DNA from 3 places in the Bradyrhizobium sp. UFLA03-84 genome. Region 3 is predicted to be linked to each of the others. Evidence: predicted binding sites of a transcription regulator. Region 3 holds the regulator's gene; each other region holds the start of a gene.
The links. Region 3 encodes LexA, which represses DNA repair genes until DNA is damaged. Its sites were predicted from a motif close to TGTTCNNNNTGTGTTCNG; they were not measured.
Positions count from the first base shown of each region.

Region 1: the regulator LexA is predicted to act here: its motif matches at 1,024-1,041, upstream of uvrA (excinuclease ABC subunit UvrA).
Region 2: the regulator LexA is predicted to act here: its motif matches at 933-950, upstream of CK489_RS18115 (PA0069 family radical SAM protein).

Region 1 is NZ_NSJY01000014.1:1,249,346-1,251,611, forward strand. Features, by position in the region: gene uvrA (excinuclease ABC subunit UvrA) at 1-936, opposite strand, end outside; gene CK489_RS27465 (outer membrane protein) at 1,266-1,925, opposite strand.
Region 2 is NZ_NSJY01000013.1:848,073-850,338, reverse strand. Features, by position in the region: gene CK489_RS18115 (PA0069 family radical SAM protein) at 1-911, opposite strand, end outside; gene CK489_RS18110 (glycosyltransferase family protein) at 1,076-1,645, shown strand; gene CK489_RS18105 (bifunctional helix-turn-helix transcriptional regulator/GNAT family N-acetyltransferase) at 1,691-2,266, shown strand, end outside.
Region 3 is NZ_NSJY01000015.1:184,822-187,087, forward strand. Features, by position in the region: gene CK489_RS29525 (molybdopterin molybdotransferase MoeA) at 1-851, shown strand, start outside; gene lexA (transcriptional repressor LexA) at 1,096-1,800, shown strand; gene CK489_RS29535 (hypothetical protein) at 2,055-2,266, shown strand, end outside.

The DNA of each region.
Region 1 (2,266 bases), on a different contig from region 3:
CGGGCACGCGCCATAGGGATTGTTGAACGAGAACAGGCGCGGCTCGATCTCCGGGATCGTGAAGCCGGACACGGGGCAGGCGAACTTCTCCGAGAACAGGATGCGCTCGGGGCCGCTCTTGTCGTGGATCTTTGCCGTCTTCTTCTTGTCCTCGGTCGCGGCCGCGGCGGGCGCGTCCGCATACTCGATCACCGCGAGGCCCTCGGCGAGCTTCAGCGCGGTCTCGAAGCTTTCGGCGAGGCGCTGGGCGAGGTCGGGGCGCACCACGATGCGGTCGACCACGACGTCGATGTCGTGCGGGAATTTCTTGTCGAGGCTGGGGGCCTCCGACAGCTCATGGAAGGTGCCGTCGATCTTGACGCGCTGAAAGCCCTTCTTGAGGTATTCGGCGAGCTCCTTCTTGTACTCGCCCTTGCGGCCGCGCACGACCGGCGCCAGCAGATAGAGGCGGGTGCCTTCGGGCAGCGCCAGCACGCGGTCGACCATCTGCGAGACGATCTGGCTCTCGATCGGCAGGCCGGTCGCCGGCGAATAGGGCACGCCGACCCGCGCCCACAACAGGCGCATGTAGTCGTAGATCTCGGTGACGGTGCCGACGGTGGAGCGCGGATTCTTCGACGTCGTCTTCTGCTCGATCGAGATCGCCGGCGACAGCCCGTCGATCTGGTCGACGTCGGGCTTCTGCATCATCTCCAGAAATTGCCGCGCATAGGCCGACAGCGACTCGACGTAGCGGCGCTGGCCCTCGGCATAGATGGTGTCGAATGCGAGCGAGGACTTGCCGGAGCCGGACAGGCCGGTGAACACCACGAGCTTGTCGCGCGGAATCTCGACGTCGATGTTCTTCAGATTGTGTTCGCGCGCGCCGCGGATCGTGATGGCGCGCGATGAGGAGCCGGCGTTGTTTTGGCGCTTCGCCTTGAGCACTTCATCCATTGCGACGGTTCCGGGCGCATGCTTGGGCGCCTTTTGGGCGCGCATCGCCGGTGATGCCGGGAGCTTGCGCCGATGGGGTGTGAAGACTGGAACGTAGGAAGAACGGTCGACAATTTCCAGTGCTGAATGGCGTCCATCAACGGATAGTTTGCCTGATGGCAGCAGCCGTCAGCAGGGCAGGTTCCGGATTTCTGTTTTGACGCGTTTTCCTGACGCGAACCGGGATCCATCCGGCATCAAATCCGGGACAGGCTTCGCTCGAAAACGCTTTGACGCAAAAAGGCCGGCGCGAGGCCGGCCTTTCCGAGACTTTGTGGTCTGTCTTTCTCTTAGTACTTCGCGACGATCGGGCCGCCGAAGTGATAGTTCACGCCGAACTGGACGCTGTGCAGGTTGATGTCGGCCGACGGAACGCCGAAGTAGGTCTCGCCGCCGAGGCTGCGATACAGGTACTCGCCCTTGATCGACCACTGCGGCGCGATGAACGCCTCGATGCCGGCGCCGACGGTCCAGCCGGAGTGGAAGTTGCTCTGCGAGGCGCTCACGCCGCCCGCGCTGAGGGTGAGCTTGTTGTCGACCCAGGCGTAGCCGCCGGTGCCGTAGAACAGCACCTTGTCGACCGCGAAGCCGATGCGGCCGCGGGCGGTGCCGAGCGCGTCGATCTTGCTCGTCGCAGTGATGCCGAACGCTGAGGCGGAGGCGTTGACGTCAGCCCAGCCGCCGTCGGCCTCGATGCCGTACACGATGTTGCCGGCCTGCCAGTTGTAGCCGATGGTGCCGCCGGCGAAGCCGCCTTCCATCTTCGGATTGCCGGAATCTTCGCTGGCGTAGCCGCCGAAGCCGCCGATGTAGAAGCCGGTCCAGTTGTAGATCGCGACTGGCGGCGGAGCCTTCACGTAGGGCGCGCGTGCCGCCATATCAGCGGCCATGGCCGGTGCAAGAGCGCTCAGAGCAAACATGCCGGCCGAGGCCAGCAAAACATTCCTGATTTTCAAAGTCCCAGTCCCATTTTCTTGTTGTCCCTTCAAACATTGAAGGGAACGTCACAGCAGTGTCGTGCGACGCTCACGTGTTTCTACATAGAAATCTTGGAAGTTGTGTATCCGTGAAACCACAATGCACGGAAAACGGCCCATGCGAGCCGTGCGCTTGCCCGCAACGAAAGCGCCGACACACGGCCGGCTCCTGTGTTCGCTGCACAGGTGCGGCGCGCGGCCGCAGGTAGTTCAGTATCTCGCTGACACCACCGGGCTTGGCGAGTTGAAGTGGTAATTGATCCGCCGGCTGCACGCAGGCCGGCCCGGCAATTCAAACCCGACGAGGCAAACAA
Region 2 (2,266 bases), on a different contig from region 3:
AAGAGATCGCGAACCTCGAGCGGCAGCCGCAGCAGCACGTAGCTCGCCTCCTTGGCGCCGGCATGGGCTGCCGCATCGAGGATGCGCTCGATCTCGGAATCGTTCAGCGCCGGGATCACGGGCGCGACCATCACCGTGGTCGGGATGCCGGCCTCGGTGAGCCGCTTGATTGCCTCGAGCCGCTTCGGCGGGGTCGAGGCGCGCGGCTCCATGGTGCGGGCGAGCTTGGGATCGAGCGTCGTCACCGACAGCGCAACCTTGGCGAGGTTGCGCTTGGCCATCCGCGAAAGGATATCGATGTCGCGGGTCACCAGCGCCGACTTGGTCACGATGCCGACCGGATGGCCGGCGCGCTCCAGCACTTCGAGGATGCCGCGCATGATCTTCCGCTCGCGCTCGATCGGCTGATAGGGATCGGTGTTGGTGCCGATCGCGATCATCCGCGCTTCGTAGTCGGGCGCCGCCAGTTCCTTCTCGAGCAGCGCCGGCGCGTCCGGCTTGGCGAACAGTTTCGACTCGAAGTCGAGCCCCGGCGACAGGCCGAGATAGGCGTGGGTCGGCCGCGCGAAGCAATACACGCAGCCATGCTCGCAGCCACGATAGGGATTGATCGAGCGATCGAAGCCGATGTCGGGCGAGTCGTTGCGGGTGATCACCTTGCGCGAGGTGTCGAGCGCCACGCTGGTGGTGAACGGCGGCAGGTCTTCGAGGCTCTGCCAGCCGTCGTCGAAGGCGACCCGCGCCTCGGCCTCATAACGGCCGCTGGCATTGGACTGCGCGCCGCGGCCGCGCCGCCGCTCGCGCTCGATCGCGACCGCAAGCTCGGGAAAAGGGGTGGGTGCACCCGCCGGGTTATCGGAGGGCGCCGTTACCGGCGGGTGCTTGAGGGCATGAGAGGATGCTCGGCTCATGTTCCGAAGCTAACACAGCCAAAGAACAAATCAAGAACACGAGTGGAGAAAATCCACAAAGTGATGACGCAAAAATCTGCAGGCGAAGAGGCTGCTTTGAATATGACAAGGTGATAACACGGCCGGAGTTTCCAGAACCGTTTGAGCCAGCGAAGCCTCAAATCATGCTGAGCGTGATCATTCCAACCGACGGGATCGAGCGCACTGCGGTCGCGACCTTGGCGGCGCTGGTGCCGGGCGCCGCCGCCGGCGTGATCCGCGAAGTGCTGCTGGTCGACCGCACCGATACCGACATCATGGAGCGCGTCGCCGACGTCGCAGGCTGCCGCTTCCTGCGCTTCGAGGGCACCCGTGCCGCGGCGCTCGCGGCCGGCGCACGTCAGGCGCGCTCGCCCTGGCTGATGTTCCTGCATCCGGGCGCGGTGCTCGATGCGGGCTGGATCGAGGAGACCACCCAGTTCATCCAGATGGTGGCGGCGAGCGGCAAGGACCGCGCCGGCATCTTCCGCTACGCCCGCGCGCCCTACTCCGACCCCGGCCTGCGCGACGGCCTCAAATTCGTCGCCCGGATGATCACCGGCCCCTCGGCCGAACAGGGCCTGCTGATCGCGCGCGAGCATTACGAGCGGATCGGCGGCTACCGGCCGGAGGCCCGCCGCTCCGAGGCGCGGCTGCTGCGCCGGCTCGGCCGCTCCTCCCGCACCATGCTGCGCAGCCGGATCATGGTGGCCTGAATAAAAGGCTTGCGGATTATTTGATTATGTCAAATAATATATTTGATGAAATCAAATTCCTATGACGCCACCCTTGAGAGCCAGGTCGCCGCGGTGCGCGGCTTCAGCCGGTTCTACACCCGCAAGCTCGGCATCATCGAGCCGAAGCTGCTGCACTCCCCGTTCACGCTGCAGGAAGCGCGGATCATCTACGAGCTGGCGCATCGCGAGCACTGCATCGCCACCGACCTGGTGCGCGACCTCGACCTCGATGCCGGCTTCGTCAGCCGCACGCTGGCGGCACTGCAGCGCCGCCAGATCGTGACGCGCAAGCCGTCGAAGGACGACAAGCGCGTCAACGAGGTGGCGCTGACCGCCAAGGGCCGCGCCACGGCCGCGGACCTCGACAGCCGCTCGCGCGACGAGGTCGCCGCGCTGCTGATGCAGATCAACAGCAACCACCGCGCCGCGGTGGTGCATGCGATGAGCACGATAGAACAAGCGTTGGAGCCAACCATGCAGAAACCCACCGGCTTCCTGCTGCGCAGCCACCGCGTCGGCGACATGGGCTGGGTCGTCTCGCGACAGGGACAAGCCTACGCCGAAGAATACGGGTGGGACATCAGCTACGAGGCATTGGTG
Region 3 (2,266 bases):
CGATAACCGAGGCGGCTGCCGCCGGACGGCACATCCGCGCCGCGGGCGTCGACTTCCGCGAGGGCGACGTGCTGCTCACCGCCGGCAGCCGGCTGTCGGATCGTGCCCTGTCGCTCGCCGCGGCCATGAACTATCCGGAGCTCGCGGTGCGCCGCCGGCCGAAGGTCGCGGTGCTGGCGACCGGCGACGAGCTGGTGATGCCCGGCTCAAGGCCCGGTCCCGGCCAGATCGTCTATTCCAACGGCTACGCGCTGCGGGCGCTGGCGCGGGCGGAAGGCGCCGAGACCGTCGATCTCGGGGTTGCCGCCGACACCGTGGAGGCGACCACGGCCGGCATCCGCCGGGCGCGCGAGAGCGGTGCCGACATCCTGATCACGACAGGCGGCGCCTCGGTCGGCGACCATGATCTGGTCAAGCAGTCGCTGGAGGCCGAGGGCGTCAAGATGGCGTTCTGGCGGATCGCGATGCGGCCCGGCAAGCCGATGATGCACGGCCGGTTGGGAGCGATGCGGGTGATCGGCCTGCCCGGCAATCCGGTGTCCTCCTACGTCTGCGCCTTCCTGTTTCTGGTGCCGTTGATTCGGGCGCTGAGCGGCCGAAAAGTGATTCATCATGTCCGCGCGAGCGCCCTGCTCGGCCGCGACCTCGCCGCCAACGACCAGCGCGAGGACTATCTGCGCGCGCGTCTCGAAGAGCGCGAAGACGGCGCGCTGATCGCAACGCCCGTGATGCAGCAGGACTCGTCGCTGCTCGGGAATCTCGCTGCGGCACGGGCACTTCTCGTGCGTCCGCCGTTTGCGCCCGCTGCGCCCAAAGGCAGCGAATGCGAGATCCTGACGCTGCCGGAGTGAGGCCTGCGCGGCCCGCTCATGGTGCGTTGCTTGATACGTTCACCTGAAATTAAGTGGTTGCGGAACACATATCGAACATATAGTGTCCGTTCATGATTTGTTTCGAGTACTGGTGTCTACAAACGGGAAGCCGCCGGGGAGCGCTTGCAACAAGCAGCATGCTCCTGAGGTCAGGCCCGGCCTGCAGGCCCCACTGAAGAGTCTCGGAATCGAACGACGCTATCAACCGGGGGGAATACTCGAGATGCTCACGCGCAAACAGTACGAACTTCTGCGTTTCATCAATGAACGTCTGAAAGAGGCCGGCGTGCCGCCGTCCTTCGATGAAATGAAGGACGCACTCGACCTGCGCTCGAAGTCCGGTATCCACCGCCTGATCACCGCCCTGGAGGAGCGCGGCTTCATCCGCCGCCTGCCCAACCGCGCCCGCGCCATCGAAGTCATCAAGCTGCCCGAGCTCTCCGCCGGCGGCGGCAACGGTCGCCGCGGCTTCACGCCAAGCGTCATCGAAGGCACCCTCGGCAAGCGCACCAGCACGCCCCCGGTCGCCGAGGACGACGGCAACCGTCCGGTCGCCGTCCCCGTGATGGGCCGGATCGCCGCCGGTACGCCGATCGAGGCGCTGCAGACCCGTAGCCACACCATCAGCGTGCCGCCCGACATGCTCGGCGCCGGCGAGCACTATGCGCTGGAAGTGCGCGGCGACTCGATGGTCGACGCCGGCATCCTCGACGGCGACATGGCGCTGATCCAGCGCAACGACGTCGCCAACACCGGCGACATCGTGGTGGCGCTGATCGACGAGGAGGAAGCCACTCTAAAGCGCTTCCGCCGCCGCGGCGCGTCGATCGCGCTGGAGCCGGCCAACACTGCCTATGAAGTGCGCATCCTGCCGCCGAACCGGGTTCGCATCCAGGGCAAGCTGATCGGCCTCTACCGCAAGTACTGAGTGCAAATACTTGCGGCGGCGAGGAACGAGCAACACATCGGATCGTTCCTTGAAGGATAGCGTAACGTGCGGCCTGCCCGATGCGCTCCGATACCTCTCGCGCAGCGTCGCGTGTTTGTGATCGGAGCGTTCGCGGACCAGTCGTACAATCGCCCAGAAACGAGCAGAGACTCGTTCGCTATCGTCCACTCTGGTAGAGGCCCTATGCCTCAAGGAGAGGCACGGGTCGCTACCTCGAAATGAGGAGCCATCCGATGTGTGACTATAGTCTGCACGCCGTGGCATCGCGCCCCGCCATTGTCGGAGAGACGCTGATCACGACGACCTTCCGCGGCACGTCGACCCGCGGCTTTGCTTCGGAGAACGATCCGACCGTCGCGGTTTGCATGCTGCCGGGCACCGAGCTCGCTTTCGCCGAGAACGTTCGCTACGACAGCCGCTGGATCTGGACCAAGACGATGAACTT